3 regions of the Arthrobacter sp. BG3 genome follow, and region 1 is predicted to be linked to each of the others. Evidence: predicted binding sites of a transcription regulator. Region 1 holds the regulator's gene; each other region holds the start of a gene.

What was found. Region 1 encodes HrcA, which represses chaperone genes, less so after heat shock. Its sites were predicted from a motif close to TTNGCACTCGNNNNNNNCGAGTGCNAA; they were not measured.
Region 2: the regulator HrcA is predicted to act here: its motif matches at 5,015-5,041, upstream of groES (co-chaperone GroES).
Region 3: the regulator HrcA is predicted to act here: its motif matches at 4,911-4,937, upstream of groL (chaperonin GroEL).

What each region holds. Positions count from the first base shown of each region.
Region 1 covers NZ_CM155270.1:4,091,703-4,099,313, forward strand. Annotated here, with positions in the region: gene AC1MFL_RS18465 (HNH endonuclease signature motif containing protein) at 1-894, opposite strand, end outside; gene AC1MFL_RS18470 (dihydrofolate reductase family protein) at 1,281-1,946, shown strand; gene AC1MFL_RS18475 (DNA polymerase IV) at 2,306-3,379, opposite strand; gene AC1MFL_RS18480 (hypothetical protein) at 3,495-3,737, opposite strand; gene AC1MFL_RS18485 (DUF4870 domain-containing protein) at 3,810-4,229, opposite strand; gene AC1MFL_RS18490 (DUF3097 domain-containing protein) at 4,374-5,222, opposite strand; gene hrcA (heat-inducible transcriptional repressor HrcA) at 5,438-6,451, shown strand; gene dnaJ (molecular chaperone DnaJ) at 6,557-7,611, shown strand, end outside.
Region 2 covers NZ_CM155270.1:3,229,070-3,236,680, forward strand. Annotated here, with positions in the region: gene AC1MFL_RS14545 (tRNA (adenosine(37)-N6)-threonylcarbamoyltransferase complex transferase subunit TsaD) at 1-965, shown strand, start outside; gene AC1MFL_RS14550 (glutamate--cysteine ligase) at 987-2,138, opposite strand; gene AC1MFL_RS14555 (shikimate 5-dehydrogenase) at 2,370-3,191, shown strand; gene AC1MFL_RS14560 (THUMP-like domain-containing protein) at 3,273-4,490, opposite strand; gene AC1MFL_RS14565 (hypothetical protein) at 4,547-4,978, shown strand; gene groES (co-chaperone GroES) at 5,198-5,494, shown strand; gene groL (chaperonin GroEL) at 5,571-7,181, shown strand; gene AC1MFL_RS14580 (DUF389 domain-containing protein) at 7,266-7,611, opposite strand, start outside.
Region 3 covers NZ_CM155270.1:1,384,327-1,391,937, reverse strand. Annotated here, with positions in the region: gene AC1MFL_RS06110 (threonine/serine exporter family protein) at 1-140, shown strand, start outside; gene AC1MFL_RS06105 (siderophore-interacting protein) at 222-1,061, opposite strand; gene AC1MFL_RS06100 (uracil-DNA glycosylase) at 1,113-1,907, opposite strand; gene AC1MFL_RS06095 (DUF3263 domain-containing protein) at 1,993-2,310, shown strand; gene AC1MFL_RS06090 (LytR C-terminal domain-containing protein) at 2,390-3,037, shown strand; gene AC1MFL_RS06085 (cold-shock protein) at 3,215-3,421, shown strand; gene AC1MFL_RS06080 (ABC transporter substrate-binding protein) at 3,589-4,803, shown strand; gene groL (chaperonin GroEL) at 5,120-6,757, shown strand; gene AC1MFL_RS06070 (RNase H family protein) at 6,964-7,611, shown strand, end outside.

The DNA.
Region 1 (7,611 bases):
CGGCACCGGAACACCCCCGCGCCCGGCCCCCGTGTCCCCGCCCAGCCCGGTGCCGGCGAGAAGCAGGGTCGCGGCGATGTCGGCGCGCAGCTGGGCCAGGGTGCGGGCCTCGTCCGGGCCCTGCAGGGCCCGGGCGGCCGCGGTGGTCCGGTCCCAGATCCCCGCGGCGGTATCCGCCGGCAGGTACGCGGAGAACCAGGCCATCCCGTCCCGGTCCGGGCGGAACTCGACCCGCCGGTCCGCGGCACCCTTGGTATGGCGGTGTTCGATGCTGACGGGGTGGTGGCGTTCCCGCCAGGCACGTGTTTTGGCCCGGAACCGTCCCGGGACAAGCTCCCCTACCGGGCACCCCCGGGCCGGGTTCGGTGCGTCAGGGTCCAGGAAGTGCGCTTCCAGCCCCGCCGCCCCGGCCGGGTCCAGGTTGGTGGTTTCATCGACCATGATCCGGGCGTGCTGCCAGGAGATGGTCCCGGCCTGCAGTGCCGCCAGGGTCAGCGGCAGTGACGTGGTCAGTGCCTGGCAGTCGCCCAGGAACGCGTCCGCGGTCCGTTCGCTGACGGTCAGGACACCGGCGACCTCCGCGGTCACGGCCATCTCCTGGACGGAGTCCAGCAACGACGGGGGCGTCAGGAGCCGGGCGGCCCGCACATAGTCCGCGGCCAGCCGCACCTTCAACGCCGCCGTCCCCGCCTCCAGCCGCGCCACCCCCGCCAACGCATCCAGGCAATCATCGGCCAGATCCCGCAACGGATCGATGCCCCGGAACGGATCCGTGTCCCGCGGCTTCGGGCCGTCCGCGCCCGCCCCGATGAACGCAGCAAGCGCAGCCGTGGACGCGGCGACAGCCGCCACGGCCGCCCTACTCTCCCCACTCCAGGATGTGCTTCTTTCCATACCCCAAGCGTAAATCTGGGCTCCGACAAAAAGATGAGGCATCGTCACGGGTTAGCAGTCCGGCGTCGGCGAGCCTGCTGAGGCCGTCAACGGGGATTTTCGAGGCGATCCGTTGTTCCGACCCGGCCTGGAACTGACGTAAATAGCCGCGGCCGCCAAGCATCACATCACGCTGCACCAGGAGGCTTCACCGGTCACCAAACACCTCAAAGGTGGATGAGCGGGCATAAGTTCGACTGCGGCTCCAGCACCACGCATCTCCCCGGACTGCTTGCAGGTAACCAGCTGCCTGCGCTACGGTCGGCGCAGCGGGTGCAGACTGCAAGCGGTTGAGGCTGACCGTTTCGCGTGCCGCCTCCAACGCCCGACCATGACCAAGGAGCCCGATGTCACTCGTTCGCGTTCACAACTTCTCCGTCTCGCTCGACGGATTCGGTACTGGTGAGGGGCAGGAGCTGGACGCACCTTTCGGGCACGCCGGGATGCGCCTGGTCGAGTGGGCTCTTCCGACGCACACTTTCAAGCAGATGGGGCTCCACGGCGAGGAGGAGGATGGTTCCAGCGGCATAGACGAAACCTTCGCAAGCCGATGGGCCTCCGGCATTGGGGTGGAGATCATGGGCCGCAACAAGTTCGGGCCTCAGCGCGGCCCGTGGGCCGACGAGGAGTGGCAGGGCTGGTGGGGCAACAACCCGCCATTCCACACCCCGGTGATCGTCCTCACCCACCATTCACGCCCGCCACTGACTATGAACGGCGGCACTACCTTCCACTTTGTGGACGCCGAACCCGCCGAGGCGCTCGAACAGGCACGCGACCTCGCCGGCGGCCTCGACGTGCGAATCGGCGGCGGCGTCACCACGATCCGCCGGTTCCTCGATGCCGACCTGATCGACCAGATGCACATCGTTCTTATCCCGATCTTTCTCGGACGTGGCGAACGACTCTGGGACGGCCTCGAAGGACTCGAGCAACGTTTCCACATCGAGGCAGCACCCTCACCCAGCGGTGTCATCCACCTGACCTTCGCCCGACACAACCGAGCCGTCTAGCTGCCACAGTGGGGGGAACCCCATAGAAATGTTCTTGATGGCCATTGGCTGATTAGTCTTCAATGCTGACAAAGTCGGGAAGTCACTGTCGCTGGAGTGGGTGCAGAAGTCCAACGGCCGTTCCCGGATCGGTCAGCAAACCATAGCGCTCCAGGATCGGCCGTGAGTATTCTGGCCGTTCTTAAAGGCCTGTCCGGCGGGCGTCAAGGGGTTCGGGAAAAAGAAGAACGTCACCCGGACGTAGGCGGCCGCGGACAGGGTCAGTAGCGCTGGGTCCCAGAATTCCTTCCCTCTCATCCCTGAGTTCCTGAGTTCCTGAGGGGTGCTTCCTACGAGGACGTTTAAGACGACCGACGCCGTCACCAGCCGCCACGCGTCGGCGTATGTCCCTTTCGGGCATCGTCGGGCATTGCCATTTCGGCGCGCACGCCCAGGAGTCGGATGGGACGGCCCGCATCGATTCCGGCGGCGAGGTCCAAGGCCTGCGCGAGGATTTCGTTCCGGTCGGATGTCTCGGGAATCTTCCGCCCGTGGGTTGTGGTGACGAACGGTGCGTACCGGACCTTGAGGGTCAGCCCCACCACGGGCCGTCCTTCGGCCACAACATCCTCAACGACACGCGCCGTCAACTCCCGCACGGCGTCGTCCACCTGGGCGGGCTCGGTCAGGTCCCGCAGGAAGGTGGTCTCCCGGCTGTGCCCGCGGGCAACCCACGGGGTGGCCTCCACAACGCTGGCGCCGTCCCCGCGTCCGAGTTTCGCGTACCAAGGACCCATCCTGGGGCCGAACTCAGGGACCAGGTCCCGGGGGTCGGCCGCGGCGAGCTCGGCGACTGTTTTGATGCCGAGTTTGGCCAGCCGGGCCGACACCTTGGTTCCGACGCCCCACAGTTCCCTGGTGGGCCGGCTGCCCATGACGTCGAGCCAGTTCCCGGCCGTGAGACGGAAGACGCCGGCCGGCTTGCCGAACCCGGTGGCGACCTTGGCCCGGACGAGGGTGTCGCCGATGCCCACGCTGCAGTGCAACTGCGTCCGCTCCAGGACAGCGGCGTGCACCTGCCGGGCGTAGGCTTCCGGATTCTCTGTCTCAATGCCTACAAAAGCCTCATCCCAACCCAGCACCTGCACGGTGGCGCCGGGCTGCGCGCGCAGGGTAGCCATAACTGTTTCGGACGCCGCGAGGTAAGCCTCCTGATCGACGGGAAGGATCACAGCGTCGGGCACTTTCCGGGCCGCAATGCGTAAAGGCATTCCGGAACCCACACCGAACGCCCTGGCTTCGTAGGATGCGGTCGAAACCACAGCCCGTTCCATGGGGCCGCCCCGACCGCCGACAATGATCGGCCTGCCCGCAAGCTCCGGCCGCCGGAGCACCTCGACCGCCGCGATGAACTGGTCGAGATCGACATGCAGCACCCACCGGATTCCGTTCACGCCACCAGTCTGCCCTAAACCACCGCTGCAAGCACCGGCTCTCCACCGGGATGGGCCGCCGGGCATGCAGCCTCTGCTGACCTTCGTTGAACCCCCGGAAGCGCGATGGATGTACTCAGGCGGAGCGGGCGTTTCGGCCTGCGTGGCACCGGACTGCCTGGACAGTCACGCCGACGCTGAGCACGAAGCTAAGGAACAGCGCCATGAGGCCGGCCGCAGCGGCGACGTAGAAGCTTGCCGGATCAGGCACTGTATCGGCCACCGGCTCCATGTAGAACCAGATGGTGGAACCGGCGCTCACACCAAGTAGTGCGATCACGACCGTCAGGACCCAAGCGGCTACAGCAAGAATGACCATTTTCGCAACAATAGACGACTTCCTGGCTCGGAAGCGGACCCGCTCACCGGCGGCGTCCCGGCTCGCGCCGTCCTACTTGATCCAGCGAAGGTTGAACTCGTAGCGGTGCGGCTGGCCGCGGTTGACGTGGATGCCTGCCGCCACCGAGAAGCACGTCACGGCAATCCAGATGACCGTGGCCAGGACGGCGAAGATGTTGCCCACCACCGGCACGAAGACCAGCAGGTTGCACAGCAGGGCCGCAATCGTGGGCGGCAGCGTGAAATTGAGGGCTTCCTTGGACTCCTGCGCCGTGAACGGGCCGCGGTCCTTGAAGATCAGGTAAATCAGCAGCGACGGAACGCAGCCCAGGATACCGCCGAAGTGTGCCAGCGTGGCCCACTGCCGGTCCTCGTTTGCTGTCAGCGGCAGTGCATTTGCGGGAACGCCGTGGTACGGAGGCTGGCCATGGCCGGCCTGGTTGCCAGTGTGTTCGCGTGCGTCATCTGCCACGGTGTCGTCCTTCGGATTGCGCTGGTGCGTTGGTGCCTGGAATTGCCAGGGCTGCGCCTGGAGCACAGCCGCCGTACCAAGAATACTTGCTCGGGCGCGGAATGAGGGATCGGCCCGCTGGCGGGCGGACCGCGGATGCCCGCCTCAGGGAACGGTCAGGAAGTCGATGACCTCTTCCACCCGCCCCAGCAGGGAGGGCTCCAGATCCGCATAGCTGCGCACCGCACCCAGGAGCTTCTGCCAGCCCAGGCCGATGTCCTCCTTGGTGCTGTGCGGCCAGCCGAACGCCGTCAGGATGCCGGTCTTCCAGTCCATGCCACGGGGGATGACCGGCCACTTCTCGATTCCCAGCACGGCGGGCCGGATCGCCTGCCAGACGTCAACGTAGGGGTGGCCCACGATCAGCACGTTCCCGGCGGCCCCGGGGGAGGCCATCACGGCCCGGGCAATCCGGGACTCCTTGGAATCCGGCACGAGGTGGTCCACCAGCACGCCGAGCCGGCGCCCGGGGCCGGGCCGGAAGGCGGCCACAGCGCCGGCGAGGTCGTCAATGCCGTGCAGCGGCTCGACGACGATGCCCTCCACCCGGAGATCGTCACCCCAGACCCTCTCGACGAGTTCGGCGTCGTGTTTGCCTTCCACCCAGATCCGGCTTGCTTTGGCGACCTGCGCGCGCTGGCCCTCCACCCGGACGGAACCGGAGGCGGTGCGTGTTCCTGCGGCCGCCGCGGCGGCCCGGGGCGCTGGCGGCATCAGCCGGATCGGCTGTCCCTCCAGCAGGAAACCGAAGCCGAGCCGGAAGGACCGGGACTTGCCGCGGCGGTCCTCCAGGGCGACGACGTGCATGCCGCCGGACTTCTCCACCCGGGTGACAGCACCGACCCAGCCGGACTGCACATCCTCGAGCACCATTCCGCGCTCCACGGGCACCTCGGGCAGTTGGGCCTTGGCAGGGGCGGACAGGTCCTGCGGGCCCCAGTTCTGGTACGACATCGGTTTACACACTGCTTTGCACTCGGATTGCTGCGGCGGGCTGTGCCCGAAAACACCAGCCCCGGGAAGAACGCCTGGAGCGAATCCAATGCTAACAACGCGGCGACTCATATTAGACTGGTTAGCACTTAGGCATGTCGAGTGCTAATAAAAGCGTATCCGGAGCGGCCGGCGAATGGCGGCATCGGATGCGGACAGTCGAATGGAGGTGGAACGTGAGCGAACCGCGCAAACTTGAAGTGCTGCGCGCCATCGTGGAGGACTACGTCCATTCGCGGGAACCCGTCGGCTCCAAGGCCCTTGTCGAGCGGCACCACCTTGGCGTGTCCAGCGCCACGATCCGCAACGACATGGCGGCCCTGGAAGATGAGGGCCTCATTACGGCGCCGCATACCAGCGCCGGGCGTATTCCCACCGACAAGGGCTACCGGCTCTTCGTGGACCAGATTTCGGCGGTCAAGCCGCTCTCACCGGCGGAACGCCGCGCCATCCAGGCCCTGCTGGAGGGCTCCGACGATCTCGACGACGTCCTGGACAGGACGGTCCGGCTGCTGTCGCAGCTGACCCACCAGGTTGCCGTCGTGCAGTATCCCCACCTCAGCCGGGCCAGGGTGCGGCACATCGAATTCGTCCTGCTGGCGCCGCGCAAGGTGCTCGCGGTGCTGATTGCGGACACCGGCAAGGTGGAACAGCGGGTCATTGACGTGGGACAGGACCTTCCCGAGGAAGCGCTGTCCGATCTGCGGACGCGGTTCCTCGGCGGCCTCTCCGGGACACCCCTGAACCTGCTGGGGCAATCGCTGAAGTCTGTCCTTGCCACCTGCCCGCCGGCCCGGCGCGCCGACGCCCAGGCGCTGGCCCGCGGCCTGGAAGCGCTGGCCGCCAGCAGCCGCGAGGAGCGTATGGTCATGGCCGGCACCGCGAACCTGGCCCGCTCCAACGTGGACTTCCCGCTGAGCATCGGCCCGGTCCTGGAAGCCCTCGAGGAGCAGGTGGTCATGCTCCGCCTGCTGGGCGACATGGCCGCGGACCCGCGGGGCGTGACGGTCAGCATCGGCCGGGAGAACCCGTACGACGGGCTCGCGGAGGCCTCGGTGGTCGCGACCGGCTACGGACCGGACGCCACCGCGAAAGTCGGTGTCCTCGGCCCTACCCGGATGGACTATCCGACCACCATGGCCGCCGTCCGGGCAGTGGCCCGTTACCTGTCCAGGATTCTGGGCCCGTGACGGACCGCGGCCAACCGTCCGGCACCGGCAGCTAAGCACCGCACGCCCACCCCCAAATGACTTCTTGCCCCTAACCGGCAGTACAACCAGGAAGAGATACAAACTTTGAGCAGCCACTACGACGTTCTTGGAGTCTCCCGTGAAGCCACGGGCGAAGAGATCAAGAAGGCCTACCGCAAACTGGCACGGAACCTGCACCCGGATGTCAATCCCGGGGATGACGCCTCGGACCGTTTCAAGGCGGTCACGCACGCTTACGAGGTGCTGTCCGATCCGCAGAAGCGGCGGATCTACGACACCACGGGCAACGAAAACGGCACCGACAACGGCTTCGGCGGCGGCAGCTACGCCGGCCAGGGCTTCGCGTTCCAGGATATTTTCGACACGTTCTTCGGCGCCGGCGGCCAGTCCGGCCCGGCCTCCCGGGTCCGCCGCGGCCAGGACGCCCTGATCAGCGTCCGGATCGAGTTGCGCGACGCCGTCTTCGGGGTCAACAAGAAACTCGAAGTCGACACGGCCGTCACCTGCCCCACCTGCGAGGGCTCCTGCTGCCAGGAAGGCAGCCACCCGGAACGTTGCGACATCTGCGGCGGCAGCGGCCAGGTCCAGCGCGCCGTGCGCTCCATCCTCGGCCAGGTCATGACGGCGGCCCCCTGCGGTTCCTGCGGTGGCTTCGGCACCGTCATCAAGGATCCCTGCAACGAATGCGCCGGACAGGGCCGGATCCGCAGCCGGCGTTCCCTGACGGTTAAGGTTCCCGCCGGCGTCGCCACCGGCACCCGCATCCAGCTCTCCGGCCAGGGCGAGGCCGGACCCGCCGGCGGACCCGCGGGCGACCTTTATGTGGAGATCCGGGTCAACAGCGACGCCACCTACGTCCGCGACGGCGATGACCTGCACGCCAGCCTCAACATCCCCATGACGGCCGCCGCACTGGGTACCGAGGTCACCCTCGAAACCTTCGACGGCCGGCAGGAGATCGATGTCAAGGCCGGCACGCAGTCCGGCGAGGTCATCACCCTCCGCGGTCTGGGCGTCACCCACCTGCGCGGCTACGGCCGCGGCGACCTCAAGGTCCACCTGCAGGTGGACACCCCCGCCAAGCTCGACGCAGCCCAGGAGGACCTGCTCCGCCAGCTCGCGAAGCTGCGCGGCGAACA
Region 2 (7,611 bases), 860 kb from region 1:
AGGCCGGGGTAACCCTGGAAGACATCGACGCGATCGCCGTCACGTCCGGCCCCGGGCTCGCCGGAGCCCTGATGGTGGGTGTCTGCGCGGCCAAGGCGCTCGCCGTCGCCACTGGCAAGCCGCTCTACGCCATCAACCACCTCGTCGCGCATGTCGGCGTCGGGCTGCTGCAGACCGACGACGGCGGCCCGCTGGCCCCCGCCCGCTCCGCGCCGGAGAGCGCCTCCCCGGAGAGCGCCTCCCCGGAGAGCGCCGCGCCGGGGAATGCCCCGAGGGAGCGCGCCCTGCCGGAAAACCTGGGCGCCCTGCTGGTCTCCGGCGGCCACACCGAAATCCTGCGGATCCGGAACATCACCGGCGACGTTGAGCTGCTCGGGTCCACGATCGACGACGCCGCCGGCGAGGCCTACGACAAGGTGGCCCGGCTCCTGGGCCTGGGCTATCCGGGCGGGCCGGCCATCGACAAGCTGGCACGCACCGGCAACGCCAAAGCGATCCGCTTCCCGCGCGGCCTCAGCCAGCCCAAATACATGGGGACCGCGGAAGAACCCGGACCGCACCGCTACGACTGGTCCTTCAGCGGACTCAAGACCGCCGTCGCACGCTGCGTGGAGCAGTTCGAGGCGCGCGGCGAAACGGTGCCGGTGGCGGACATCGCCGCCGCCTTCCAGGAGGCCGTGGTGGACATCATTACCTCCAAGGCGCTGCTGGCCTGCCGCGAGCACGGCATCACCGAACTGCTGCTCGGCGGCGGCGTGGCGGCGAATTCCCGGCTGCGCCAGCTCACGGAACAGCGCTGCAGCGCCGCCGGAATCCGGCTGACCGTCCCGCCGCTTTCGCTGTGCACGGACAACGGCGCCATGGTCGCGGCTCTCGGCGCCCAGCTGGTGATGGCAGGGATCGCGCCGAGCGGCATCGCGTTCGCGCCCGATTCCTCGATGCCGGTCACAACCGTCTCGGCCTGAAAGCCGCCGGCGAAAGCGGGACTAGGCTTCGGGGCCCTTGCGCATCTGCTGAACCAGGTCCAGGACGACGGCGCGCAGGTCGCCGTTGTGCTCCGCCGCCACGCGCCGCTGCCGCTGGTACCCTGCGCCGCGCTCGATGATCTTCAGGACGTCGGCCAGTTCGGCGACGCAGTCCAGCTTCACGGCCACGGGTTCCAGCCGGGCGACGGTCTCGCGGATGTGGTCGGTGACGAGCTGTTCGTTGCCCGCGGCGTCGAGGATGATGATGGCGTCCAGGCCGTAACGGGCCGCCCGCCATTTGTTCTCCTGCACATGCCAGGGCGGCATGGTGGGGATGGTCCCGCCGTTGTCCAGCGTGGTGGAGAACTCGTCGACGAGGCACTGCGTCAGGGCGGCGATGGCGCCGACTTCCTCGAGCGAGGCCAGGCCGTCGCAAATGCGCATCTCGATGGTGCCGAAATGCGGGACGGGCCGGATGTCCCAGCGGATTTCGGAAAGTGAGTCGATCACCCCGGTGGTGAACATGTCCTGGGCGTAGGACTCGAAGTCCTCCCAGCTGGCGAACTGGAAGGGCAGCCCGGCGGTGGGCAGCTGCTGGAACATCAGTGCACGCTGCGAGGCGTACCCGGTGTCCTCGCCGCCCCAGAACGGGCTGGAGGCGGAGAGCGCCTGGAACTGCGGGAAGTAGTTCACCAGGCCGTCCAGGACGGGGAGGACCTTGTCCCGGCTGTCCAGGCCCACATGCACGTGGACGCCGTAGATCACCATCTGCCGGCCCCACCACTGGGTGCGATCAATGAGCTTGGCGTAGCGCTCCTTGTCCGTCACCGGCTGCAGCTGCGGGGGGCTGAAGGGGTGGCTGCCGGCGCAGAAGATCTCGACGCCCATCGGATCCGTGACGTCACGGACGGCGGCGAGGGAGCTGCTCAGGTCCGCTTTGGCCTCGGCCACGGTGTTGCAGATGCCGGTGACGAGCTCCACCGTGTTCAACAGCAGCTCCTGCTTGATGTGCGGGTGCTCGTCGTCCTCGTTCAGTTCGGGATGCCGTGCGGCGACGCCGCGGAGGACTTCCTTGGCCACGGAGGCAAGCTCCCCGGTTTCGGCGTCCACGAGGGCAAGTTCCCATTCCACACCAAGAGTTGATTGCCTGGATGAAGCGAAATCAATCTTCATGTGGTCCTTTCATTGTTGTGCTGTCCGTTTCCATGCCCCGGCCGGCTTTCGTCATGGGCGGACTCGCCGGACAGTTGGCGAGGCAACAGTGGCTCAAGTCTAGTGCAGGGGCGGCCTGCAGCCCGTGGCCGGACGGCAGCGGAAACGTGAAAGTGTTCACAAAACTGCTCGGATCGCGGCACGGCGTCCGGGAGCGGGGCGGCGGGGGGCCGCCTGGCGTTTAATGGAGTGGTGCCCATCCTGAATAAAGACATGACCCTCTGCATCTCGCTCTCGGCCCGACCGAGCAACAACGGGACGCGCTTCCACAACCACCTGTACGAACAGCTCGGCCTGAACTGGATCTACAAGGCCTTTGCCCCGACCGACCTCGCGCAGGCGATCGCTGGCGTGCGCGGCCTCGGAATCCGCGGCTGCGCCGTGTCGATGCCGTACAAGGAGGACGTCATCGCGCTCGTGGATGTGATGGACCCGTCCGCGAAAGCTATCGACTCGGTCAACACGATCGTCAACGACGGCGGCACGCTCACCGCCTACAACACCGACTACACCGCGATCGAGCAGCTGCTGCAGCGCAACGCCGTGCCTGCCTCCTACTCGGTGCTGCTCAAGGGCGCCGGGGGGATGGCGAAGGCGACGGCCGCGGCGCTGCGCGACGCCGGGTTCCGGGATGTCACCGTGATCGCCCGCAACGAGGAGGCCGGGCGGGCGCTCGCCGGGCTCTATGGTTTCGCCTGGCGCGCCGACGCCGGTCCGTCCCTGACGGCCGACATGATCATCAACGTCACGCCTGTTGGCATGGCGGGCGGGCCCGACGCGGACTCCCTGTCCTTCCCGCAGGAAACGGTGGACGCCGCGAAGGTGGTGTTCGACGTCGTCGCGCTGCCGGCCGAGACCCCGCTGATCAAGGCCGGCCGGGCGGCCGGGAAGACCGTGATCACCGGTGCCGAGGTGGCGACCATCCAGGCGCTGGAGCAGTTTGTGCTGTACACCGGCATCCGGCCCACCGAGGAGCAGGTCCGCGCCGCCGAGGACTTCATGCGGGCCCAGTAGCCTCCGGTAACCAGTAGCCTCCGGTAACCAGTAGCCTCTGGTAATCCGGAAGCCCGGCACGCCGCCGTCCGGCGGCGTGCCTTAAACCGGCTGCACCGAAATGGCCACCCGCTCCTCGCCGATCCTGGTGAGGACCAGGGTGGCCGTTTTTTTGCTCTTATTCTTCCCTGCCGGGAGGAGCTGTTTGCGCAGTTCCTCCGGGGTCACCGAAGTGCCGCGCTTCTTGATGTCCAGCACCCCGATGCCCTGGTCCTTCACCCACGCCTTGAGCGCCTTGACGTTGTATGGCATCACGTCCAGGACCTTGTAGGCCCGGGCAAGGGGGGTGTCCTGCAGGTCCGGGGCGCAGATGTAGGCGATGTGTTCGTCCACGAGGTGCCCGCCCAGCAGGAGGGCGACGTCGGCCACCAGGCCCGCCCGGATAATGGCGCCGTCGGGCTCGTAGAGGTACCCCTCGACGGGCCCCACCGGGGCGACCGGACCGCCGTCGAAGTCCTCGGCGCTGGTGAGTTCCGCCGCGCCCGCGGGGCCGAGCAGCAGCGCCGCCCGCCGGATCCCCGGACGCCGGACCGCGTTGAACCACAGCCCCACCTCGGTGACGGCCCCGCCCACCGAAACCCACTGGGCCTCGCAGTCCTTGGGAACCGAATCGTGCGGCATGCCCGGGCCCATCTTCACACCCACGGCCAGGCCGGCTCCGGCAAGGGACTCGGCGAAGGACAGCGGCGGGGAGAAATCCTCCGGATCCCAGAGCCGTTTTGTCCCCGAGGTCGAGGTGGTCCGGCGGGCCGGGTCCAGCCAGACGCCGTCGATCCCGTCCAGGGCCACTGTGGTCGCGTCGGAATGGACCACCGTGGCGTTCCGGAACGGGATCAGGTTCATCGTGGCGCAGGCGGCCGTCGTCTCGTCCATTTCCACGGCCGTGACCTGGAGGTCCAGCGAGGCGAGCGCCATCGCGTCGGCGCCGAGGCCGCAGCCAAGGTCCGCCACGTGCTGCACGCCGGCTTCCGCGAAGCGTTGCGCGTGCCGTGCCGCCACGGTCAGCCGGGTGGCCTGCTCCAGGCCAGCCTGGGTGAAGATCATCTGCCGGGCGAACTCGCCGAACTTGGCCTCGGCCTTGGTCCGCAGCCGCGACTGGGTGAGCACGGCCGAAACGAGCTCGGGGGAGTGGCCGGCCTTCCGGAGGGAGGCGTTGAGGCGGAACGCCTCATCCTCCCGGTACGGGCCAAGTGACGCCAGCAGCTCCCAGCCTTCGGGGTTGAGGAGCGGGGCGATCTGGTCCTGCGGTGCGTCAGCCATGGAATCAAGCCTAGTTCAGGGCGCCGCCGGAGCTTGCGCCCGATAGGGTTGACGGCATGGATGACAGCGGTACGGCAAACGGCGGCATGGACGAAAGCTACCCGGACGACGGCGCCGCACAGCAGGACGCCGACGGCGGCCGCCCGGCCCGCCAGGGACTCGCCCGCTACGCCCGGCCCGCGCTTATCGCCGGCGGCATCATCGTCGTCGTCTGCCTGGCCCTGCTGGTGATCATCTTCCTGCTGGACTCCTTCAACGCCACCGTCTACTCCGTCGGCGGCAAGTCCGTCACGGACGCCACCGACGAGGCCAAGGCCATCCGCGAGAACTACGCCGGGGTCCGCGCCGGCGGCATCGCCTTCCTGGTCATGGGCGCTGCCCTGGCCGCGGCGGGAGCCCTGGTGATCTACCGGCACCGGAACGACGCCGGCGAAGATGACGGGGACACCGGTGAGGACGTCGACTTCGAGGACCTCGGCGGACGCTGATCCGGCAGCGGCGCAGCGTTCGCCGGGGACATAAATCTGGCACTCGCCTTGACCGAGTGCTAACTCCTTACATAGAGTCTTGCTTAGCACTCTCCCTAGGAGGGTGCTAACACCTGAAGCTTTATCAGCCAGGCTGCTGCCGGCACCGCGACGACGGTCTGTACGCCTTGGCCCCACAGCTTTAATGTCCACGAATTTGCTGACGAAAAGGAGAGGTCATTGTCGGTCTCTATTAAGCCTCTTGAGGATCGTATTGTTGTCCGCCCGCTCGAAGCCGAGCAGACCACGGCTTCCGGCCTGGTTATCCCGGACTCCGCGCAGGAAAAGCCGCAGGAAGGCGAAGTTGTTGCAGTAGGCCCCGGCCGCTTTGACGACAACGGCAACCGCGTTCCGATCGACGTCGCCATCGGCGACGTTGTGATCTACTCCAAGTACGGCGGAACTGAAGTCAAGACCGGCGGCACCGAGTACCTCGTGCTGTCCGCCCGCGACGTCCTGGCGATCGTCGTAAAGTAACTCTCTTGGACCCCGCGCCGCCGACCCCTCTCTGACGGGTCAGTTGCGCGGGGTTCTGTCTTGAAAGGACAAAACCATGGCAAAGCAGCTTGCGTTTAACGACGCTGCCCGCCGGTCGCTTGAAGCCGGCATTGATAAGCTCGCCAACACGGTCAAGGTGACGCTTGGCCCCCGCGGCCGCAACGTCGTGCTGGACAAGAAGTGGGGCGCCCCCACAATCACCAACGATGGCGTCACCATCGCCCGTGAAGTCGAGCTGGACGACCCGTACGAGAACCTTGGCGCGCAGCTTGCCAAGGAGGTCGCCACCAAGACCAACGACGTCGCCGGCGACGGCACCACCACCGCCACGGTGCTGGCACAGGCCCTCGTCAAGGAAGGCCTCCGCAACGTTGCGGCCGGCGCCGCACCGGGCCAGATCAAGCGCGGCATCGAGGTCTCCGTCGAGGCCATCGCCGCCCGCCTGCTCGAAAATGCCCGCCCGGTCGAAGGCACCCAGGTCGCCAACGTCGCCTCCATCTCCGCCCAGAGCGACGAGATCGGCGAACTGCTGGCCGAGGCGTTCGACAAGGTCGGCAAGGATGGTGTGATCACCATCGAGGAATCCTCCACCACGCAGACCGAGCTGGTCCTCACCGAGGGCATGCAGTTCGACAAGGGCTACCTGTCCCCGTACTTCGTCACCGACGCGGAACGCCAGGAAGCTGTCCTCGAAGACGCCCTGATCCTGATCAACCAAGGCAAGATCTCCTCCGTCCAGGACTTCCTGCCGCTGCTGGAAAAGGCGCTGCAGAGCTCCAAGCCGCTGTTCATCATCGCCGAGGACGTCGACGGCGAGGCATTGTCCACGCTGATCGTCAACCGCATCCGTGGCACCCTGAACGTCGTTGCCGTCAAGGCACCGGGCTTCGGTGACCGCCGCAAGGCCATGCTGCAGGACATCGCCACCCTCACGGGCGCACAGGTTGTCTCGCCGGAACTGGGCCTCAGCCTGGACACGGTTGGCCTTGAGGTGCTCGGCACCGCACGCCGCATCACCGTCACCAAGGACAACACCACGATCGTTGACGGCGCCGGTTCGGCAGAGGACGTCGCAGCCCGGGTTTCCCAGCTGCGCGCCGAGCTGACCCGCACCGACTCCGACTGGGACAAGGAAAAGCTCCAGGAACGCCTGGCCAAGCTGGCCGGCGGCATCGGCGTGATCAAGGTTGGCGCTGCCACCGAGGTCGAGCTGAAGGAAAAGAAGCACCGCATCGAGGACGCAGTGTCCTCGACCCGCGCTGCCCTTGAAGAAGGCATCGTGGCCGGCGGCGGCGCCGCCCTCATCCACGCCCTCAAGGCGCTCGACGAGGATCCTGCCGTCCAGGCCCTCGAAGGTGACGCGGCTGCTGCTGTCGGCATCGTCCGCCGGGCACTGACCCAGCCGCTGCGCTGGATCGCCCAGAACGCCGGCTTCGACGGCTACGTCGTCGTCGCCAAGGTGGCCGAATCCGCCAACAACCAGGGCTTCAACGCCAAGACCGGCGAATACGAAGACCTGATCGCTGCCGGCGTCATCGACCCCGTGAAGGTGACGCGTGCGGCCCTCCGCAACGCGGCTTCCATCGCGGCACTGGTGCTCACCACGGAAACCCTCGTGGTCGAGAAGCCTGCCGACGATGACCAGCACGCGGGCCACCAGCACTAAGGCCCACCAGGACCAGCTAGACGAAAGACCGGACCAGCACCAGCTGCTCCGGTCTTTCGTTGTGTGTGGCCCCGACGGCACGGATCAGCTCCCGGAGCGCAGGGCCTTCCGGCGCAGCCGCAGGGAGGCGCCCCGCGGCAGGCGCTTGGTGACCACCCGGTAAAAGACCAGGACGGCAACCGCGGCGGCCACGATTCCCACCAGGTTCACTCCCAGCTGGAGGGCCGAGCCGGCCGCCTTCTGGTACTCGCCCAGGACCAGCGCCACCGCCACGAACCCCGCGGCCGGCACCGTCGTCACGGAGATGAAGACCCCGACCAGCGCAGCGGACCGCCGGCTGATCACGGACAGCATCCCGGCAGTCCCGGCCAGCACGGCAACGATCAGTGAATAGGGCCCCGGATGATAGATGAACTCGACGGCGGAGCCG
Region 3 (7,611 bases), 1.8 Mb from region 1:
TGCTGGGAGCCGGGGGCATGCTGAATGCCGGGGCCATCGTGATGGGGGTCGCGGCAGGCATCGTGCTCGGTGACACGCTCGCCCGTCCCCTGACGCACGGCCTGGCCAGCAACGAACGACGGCGGGCGCGGCGCCGATAGGCCGATAGCTCGTGGACCTTTGGCTCGTGCGCCGCGGGGCCGTTGGACCGCTAGTTCGTGGGCTCGTTGGACCGTGCGCCGTTAGATCGTCCCGATCGGGAGCTTCTTCTCGGCCTGGAAATCGTCCTCCACGCGGCCCTTCGCCCAGTATCCGGACAGGGAGACCTGGGAGCGCTCCAGCCTCCGCTGCGCGTAAAGCACCTCCCGCAGGCCCTTCATGTAGCCACGCTCGCCGTGCGCAAAGACCTGCACCCGGCCGTCCGGCCAGGAGGCGTCGCGCACTGCCGTGACCAGCAGCCCGCTGTCCCCGGCCGGCACCCCGTCGCGGAAGATCCAGCGCAGCTCCACACCGGCCGGCGCGACGATGCCCTGGATGTCGGCGGAGCCGTCCACCTCGAGGAAGGCCAGGCCGCGGGCGTCCGCGGGCAGGGACTCGATGGCGGCGCCGATGGCCGGCAGCGCGGACTCGTCGCCCGCAAACAGGTACCAGTCCGCCGCCGGATCGGGGTTGTAGCCGCCCCCAGGGCCGGTGAAGATCAGAGTGTCCCCGGGTCGGGCGGACGCGGCCCAGGGCCCGGCGAGGCCTTCGTCGCCGTGGATCACGAAGTCGATGGCAAGCTCTGCCGCTGCCTCGTCGACCCAGCGCACGGTGTAAGTCCGGGTGTGCGGCCACTGATCCCGCGGCATGGACTCGCGGATCTCCCAGAGATCCAGCGGCTCCCCGTAGCTGACACCGGGCTGGGGGAACACGATCTTGACGTACCGGTCCACGAAGGCGTTGTTGACGTAGCCGGCGAAGCCCGGGCCGCCGGCAACGATCCGGACCATATGGGGCGAGAGCTGCTCGCGGCGCAGCACCGTGAGGGTGGTCTGCGGGCGTGATTTCCGGGTGGCCGAGGTGGCGGCGGGAACTGAGGTCATGGAGCTAAGCCTAGCCAAGAAGCCTGGGCGGGACCCCGACTGTGAAGCCGGTTAGGGAAGCGGCGGCAGTTCCCAATCCACCGTGCCGTCCCCCTGCTCTCGGAGCAGCGTATTGGCGCGGCTGAAGGGCCGGGAGCCGAAGAACCCGCGCGCGGCCGACAGCGGACTCGGATGGGCGCTGGCGATCACCGGCGTGGAGCCCAGCAACGGCTGCACGGCCCCCGCATCCTTGCCCCAGAGGATTGCCACCAGCGGCGCGGGGGTGCCGTCGGCTCTGACGCGGTTCGCCACGGCGCTGATAGCCGCCGCCGTAATGGGCTCCCATCCCTTGTTCCGGTGCGAACCTGCCTCCCCTGCCCGGACGCTGAGGACCCGGTTGAGCAGCAGTACCCCCTGGTCAGCCCAACGGCTGAGATCCCCGTGGACCCGAGGCGGAAGACCCAGATCGGCGTCGAGTTCCTTGTAGATGTTCGCGAGGCTGCGCGGAATGGGACGCGTGGCGCCGTCCACGGCGAAGGACAGCCCGACGGCATGGCCGGGCGTCGGATAGGGGTCCTGGCCCACTATCAGTATCCTGACTGCGGACAGCGGTTGCCGGAACGCCCGGAGGACGTTCGACGGCGCCGGCAGGATCGCGTTGCCCTCCGCGACTTCCCGGCCCAGGAACGCCAGGACATCGCGCAGCTGCCCTTCCACCGGGACCAGCGCCTCGGCCCAGTCGGGGGCCACAAGTTCAGGCAAGGGCCGCAGTGCCAGCTCAGCGAAGCCGACCGCTTCGGCGGGTGAGGGCTCCAGCTCGAACAGGGCATCGGAATCAGGCGGGTCGGAGGTGTGCACAGGGCCCATTCTCGCAGGGTGCCAAATGACAACCCTGTTATTCGCCCGTAGCATGGGGGAAGACTTTTCACCGGATCCAGCCAGGGAGTGTGTCGTGGCCGAACAAGCGCAAGAACACCTTTCTTCGGCGGAATCAGTTTCCGCCGGGACGAGCCCCGAGTCGCCGCTGGGCAGCCGGGACCAGCAAATGCTGGCGCTGGAACGGCAGTGGTGGAAGTACGCCGGAGCCAAGGAACAGGCCATCCGGGAGCTCTTCGACCTCTCCGCGACGCACTACTACCAGATTCTCAACGCCCTCATCGACACCGAGGATGCGCTGGCCCACGATCCCATGTTGGTGAAGAGATTGCGTAGACTACGTACGTCACGCCAACGTGCGCGCACCGCCCGCCGCTTGGGCTCAGACGCGTAAAGCACAACCGGACGCGCGGACTCCCGCGCGGATGCCGGCGTAGGCAATCGTCAGAAATATGCAAGGACGTCGTTTTACCATGACCAAATACGCTCGGGATGAATTTGATCGGGTCCCGGAGACCTCCACACGTCAGGGTGTCCACCGCGCAGCCGCCGAATCCGGGCGACGGCGCCGTCTGGGTCCCATCCTTGCCGTTGGCGCTGCAGCCCTGGCCGTCGGCCTCGTGGCCTTCCTGTTCCTGCCGAAGCTCGGGTTCGCCTCCGCCGGAACCACCCAGGCGGTATCGGCCGAACAGGGCGGCAGCAGCGCCGCCGCATCCTCCGCCCCGACAGCCTCGAGCCCCGCAGCCTCCAGCCCGGCGTCGGCCAGCCCGACAACAAGCCCGGCAGCCGTCCCGGTAGCCAGCGAGACGCCCGCCACGGCCACCACCCCCGCCGCGGCCGCCGCTGTCGACAAGACACAGCCCGTGGCGGTCTTCAACGCCACCTCAACCGCGGGCCTGGCGAACCGGGTGGGCGGGACCGTCACTACCGCCGGCTGGACGGTAGGCTCGACCGGAAACTGGGGCGGCGCGCCCCAGCAGCGTTCCGTCGTTTTCTACAGCGGCGCGGTGCAAAAGGGCAACGCTGAAGCCCTCGGAAAACTCCTGGGCATTCCGACGGTGGTTGACTCGGCCGAATTCCAGCTGCCGCTGGTCGTAGTGCTGGCGCCGGGCTTCCGGTAGTCCCTCCCGGTTACGCCTGAGTAACTATTAGCCGCCCAAACCGTCCAAGCCGCCTGCGCCCTGCGCTCCGGCCGGAGGCTGTGGGTACAGTATTTTGCGGACTGCGTGTGCATTTTGCAGTCCGCGGCGCACGCTGTGGTGCGCCGCCCCGTAAGCCGACTGAAAGTGTGGACACCAATGGCATTGGGAACCGTCAAATGGTTCAACGCCGAAAAGGGCTACGGCTTCATCACCGTGGACGATTCCGGGGCGGACGTCTTTGTGCACTGGTCGGCCATCGCAGGGGAGGGCTACCGCGCCCTGGACGAGGGCCAGCGCGTTGAACTCGAAGTCGGCGAAGGCGAAAAGGGCCCGCAGGCCGAAAGCGTCCGGCCCGCCCCGTGACCTTTGCCGCCGCTGGGTCGCAGGCCCCTTCCAAGAACAACGCTGCCAAGAACGATGCCGCTGAAACTGACTGCGTCCAGCAGGCCGCCGTCAGCGCCGCCGGACGCCGGGCCGGTGCTTTGCGGCTGGGCCGCGCCGCAGCAGTGGCAGCTGTGGCGACGCTGACCATGACTGCGTGCCTGGGACCGACAGGCGGCGCCCGCGTGGAGACGGCCGACGCCAGCGGCGACGGCACCCTGAGGATCGGGCTGATCCTCGACAACACCGGCCCGCAGAACTTCCTCAATGCCCCCCAGCTGGCCGCAGCGAAGCTCGCCGTCAAGGAAATCAACGCGGCGGGCGGCCACAAGGGCAAACCGGTGGAGTTGCTCCCCGAGACCATCAGCACAGACACCGCCGCGCAGGCGAAGGCACTCGTGGCGGCCAAAGCCGACGTCGTCATCGGCCCGACGGATTCCAGCCGGGCCCCCGCCGCCATTGATGTCCTCGCCGCCGCCAGAATCGCCATGATTTCCCCCGCAAACACCGCCAGCGGGCTCAGCAGCTACCAGAGCAACGGCTACTACTTCCGTACCTCGGCAGCGGATATCGCGCAGGCCTCCGTCCTCGTCAAACTCGCCAGGGACAACGGTGCGGCAACCGTCGCCGTCGTCTACGAGGAGGGCAGCTACGGCAAGGACGTGTCCAACGCGGTCGCCGCGGCGGCCAAGGCCTCCGGCCTCGGACCCGTCACCGTCGCCGGTTTCGCCCCGGGACAGGCACAGCAGGCGGCCGCTGCTGCGAAGGCGGCAGCCCCGGACGCCGTCGTGCTGGTCTCCCGCACTGGCGCCCAAGGCGCCATCGCCGAGCTGAACAACGCGGGCCTTGCCGGAAAGAAGCTCATCCTCAGCGACGGCGCGGTCAGCCAGTACGGTTCCGGCTTGGGCTCCAGTGCCCTCGACGGTGCACGCGGGATCCTTCCCGGAACCTTTGCCTCCGCAGCATTCCAGTCCGGGCTGGTCTCCGTCGATCCGGGACTGAAGGACATGACCTTCGCCGCCGAGACGTACGACGCCGTCAACCTCGCAGCCATTGCCGCCGCCGCAGCCCAGGACGACGCCGGAACCTCGGTTGCGGCGGGCCTGATTGCCGTCTCGGGCGGCAAGGCCCAGTCGTCCGGGGGTGCCGGAGCCGCCGGCGAAGCCGCAGTTTGCAAGAGCTACCAGGAGTGCCTCGACGCCATCCGGGCGGGCAAGCGCCCTGACTACGACGGCGAGTCCGGGCGGATCGGCTTCGATTCCAACGGTGACGTCAGCGCCGCAAACTACGTTGTCTATACCTACGGGGCGGACAACCGGGCAACCATGAGCGGCAGCGAAACGGCCAGCAGCGGCGGCAGTTAATCGCCCGTAGCGTATTGCGTCCTCCGGCGGGCCGCCAGCAGGCCGGTGCGGCGCATCCCGGTACGCCCGCTGCTTGCACTCTCCCCGGGGGAGTGCTAATTATTGAGTTAGCACTCCCGCGTATTGACTGCTAAAACGACGCCCGGTTCGCCCGGCCGCGAAGTTGCAGCAGCCGATCCGGGAGCGAAGAAACACCTGGCTGGGGTGAGATCCCTGGCCCAGCGGCATACAGAGGCCGCCGGGCAAGGATCGTCCGTCGCGGGCACCGCAGCAAAGGTTCATTCTTAACGACTGTCCCGAAAGGACTACTGCCGTTATGGCCAAGATCATTGCATTTGATGAAGAGGCACGCCGCGGTCTTGAGCGGGGCCTGAACATCCTCGCCGACGCCGTCAAGGTCACCCTCGGCCCGCGTGGACGCAACGTCGTCCTCGAAAAGAAGTGGGGCGCCCCCACGATCACCAACGATGGTGTTTCCATCGCCAAGGAGATCGAGCTGGACGATCCTTACGAGAAGATCGGCGCCGAGCTGGTCAAGGAAGTTGCCAAGAAGACGGACGACGTCGCTGGCGACGGAACCACCACCGCTACCGTGCTGGCTCAGGCCCTGGTCAAGGAAGGCCTGCGCAACGTCGCGGCCGGCGCTGATCCCCTGTCCCTCAAGCGCGGCATCGAGAAGGCTGTCGAAGCCGTCACCCGCGAGCTCCTGGCCTCCGCCAAGGAAATCGAAACCAAGGAAGAGATTGCCGCCACCGCGTCCATCTCTGCCGGTGACAACGAGATTGGCGCACTGATTGCCGAGGCCCTGGATAAGGTCGGCAAGGAAGGCGTCATCACCGTCGAGGAGTCGAACACCTTCGGCCTGGAGCTGGAACTCACCGAAGGCATGCGCTTCGACAAGGGCTACATCTCCGCTTACTTCGTCACCGACGCCGAGCGCCAGGAAACGGTCCTTGAGGATCCGTACATCCTGATCGTCAACTCCAAGATCTCCAACGTCAAGGAACTGGTTGCGGTCCTCGAGAAGGTCATGCAGTCGTCCAAGCCGCTGCTGATCATCGCCGAAGACATCGAGGGCGAGGCCCTGGCCACCCTGATCGTCAACAAGATCCGTGGCACCTTCAAGTCCGTCGCCGTCAAGGCCCCGGGCTTCGGCGACCGCCGCAAGGCGCAGCTCGCTGACATCGCCATCCTGACCGGTGGCCAGGTCATCTCCGAGGAAGTCGGCCTCAAGCTTGAGACCGCCGGACTTGAACTCCTGGGCCGCGCCCGCAAGGTCGTTGTCACCAAGGATGAGACCACCATCGTCGAGGGTGCAGGTGACGCTGACCAGATTGCCGGCCGCGTTTCCCAGATCCGCGCCGAGATCGAAAACTCCGATTCGGACTACGACCGCGAGAAGCTGCAGGAGCGCCTGGCCAAGCTGGCCGGCGGCGTTGCAGTCATCAAGGCCGGTGCCGCAACCGAAGTTGAGCTCAAGGAACGCAAGCACCGCATTGAGGACGCTGTCCGCAACGCCAAGGCTGCTGTCGAAGAGGGCATCGTCGCCGGCGGTGGCGTTGCCCTGATCCAGGCCGGTGCCAAGGCATTCGCCAACCTGCAGCTCGAAGGCGACGAGGCAACCGGTGCGAACATCGTCCGCGTTGCCATCGACGCCCCGCTGAAGCAGATCGCCTTCAACGCCGGCCTCGAGCCGGGCGTCGTCGTCGACAAGGTCCGCGGCCTGCCTGCAGGCCACGGCCTGAACGCAGCCACCGGCGAATACGTCGACCTGCTGGCTGCCGGCATCAACGACCCGGTCAAGGTCACCCGCTCTGCCCTGCAGAACGCGGCGTCCATTGCCGGCCTGTTCCTCACCACCGAGGCCGTTGTGGCCGACAAGCCGGAGAAGAACTCCCCGGCCATGGGCGGCGGCGACGACATGGGCGGCATGGGAGGCATGGGCGGTTTCTAACCACCCGGCTTCCGGCGCTGAATAGTCCAGCCCTGAACGTACAGTTCAACGACGGCGGTCCCTCCTTCGGGTGGGGCCGCCGTCGGCGTTAACCCCCTCCGCCCAGCCCCTGTCCGGGCTCCGTCCGGCGCACACCAGACCACCGGCACCCCCGGTCACCGTCCGCACGGGCGTCAACGGCGGCGGGGGTCTGGCAGGATGGTGCAGTGACGATTACAGCAGCAGCCGACGGTTCGGCTTTAGGAAATCCCGGCCCGGCCGGATGGGCCTGGTACGTGAACGATGACTGCTGGCGGGCCGGCGGATGGCCGCACGGCACCAACAACATGGGCGAGCTGATGGCCGTGCTGGACCTGTTCCGCTCCACCGCACACATGCCGGGCGAGGACCTGCACATCCTGTGCGACAGCCAGTACGTCATCAACTCCGTCACCAAGTGGATGCCGGGCTGGAAGCGTAAAGGCTGGCGCAAGTCCGACGGCAAACCCGTCATGAACGTTGAGCTCCTAAAGGAGATCGACCAGGCGCTGGTGGGGCGCAAATATAAATTCGAATGGGTGCGCGGCCACGCCGGGCATGACCTGAACGAGGCGGCCGATGACCGCGCCAGGGCTGCCGCCACGGCCTACCAGCAGGGTGTTGCCGTGCGCCAGGGTCCCGGGTTCGGCGCCGCTGCCGGCGTCCTTGCTCCCGCAGCCCAGGCAGCACCCGCCGCCGCGCATCCGGCGCCGCAGGTGCCGGTGCCGTCCGGCCAGCAGGAGATGTTCGGGGAGCCGACACTCTTCGACGAACCCGACCTCTTCAGTGAGCTCGACGAGGACACCACCCCTGTGCCGGGGACCGACGCGAGCCCG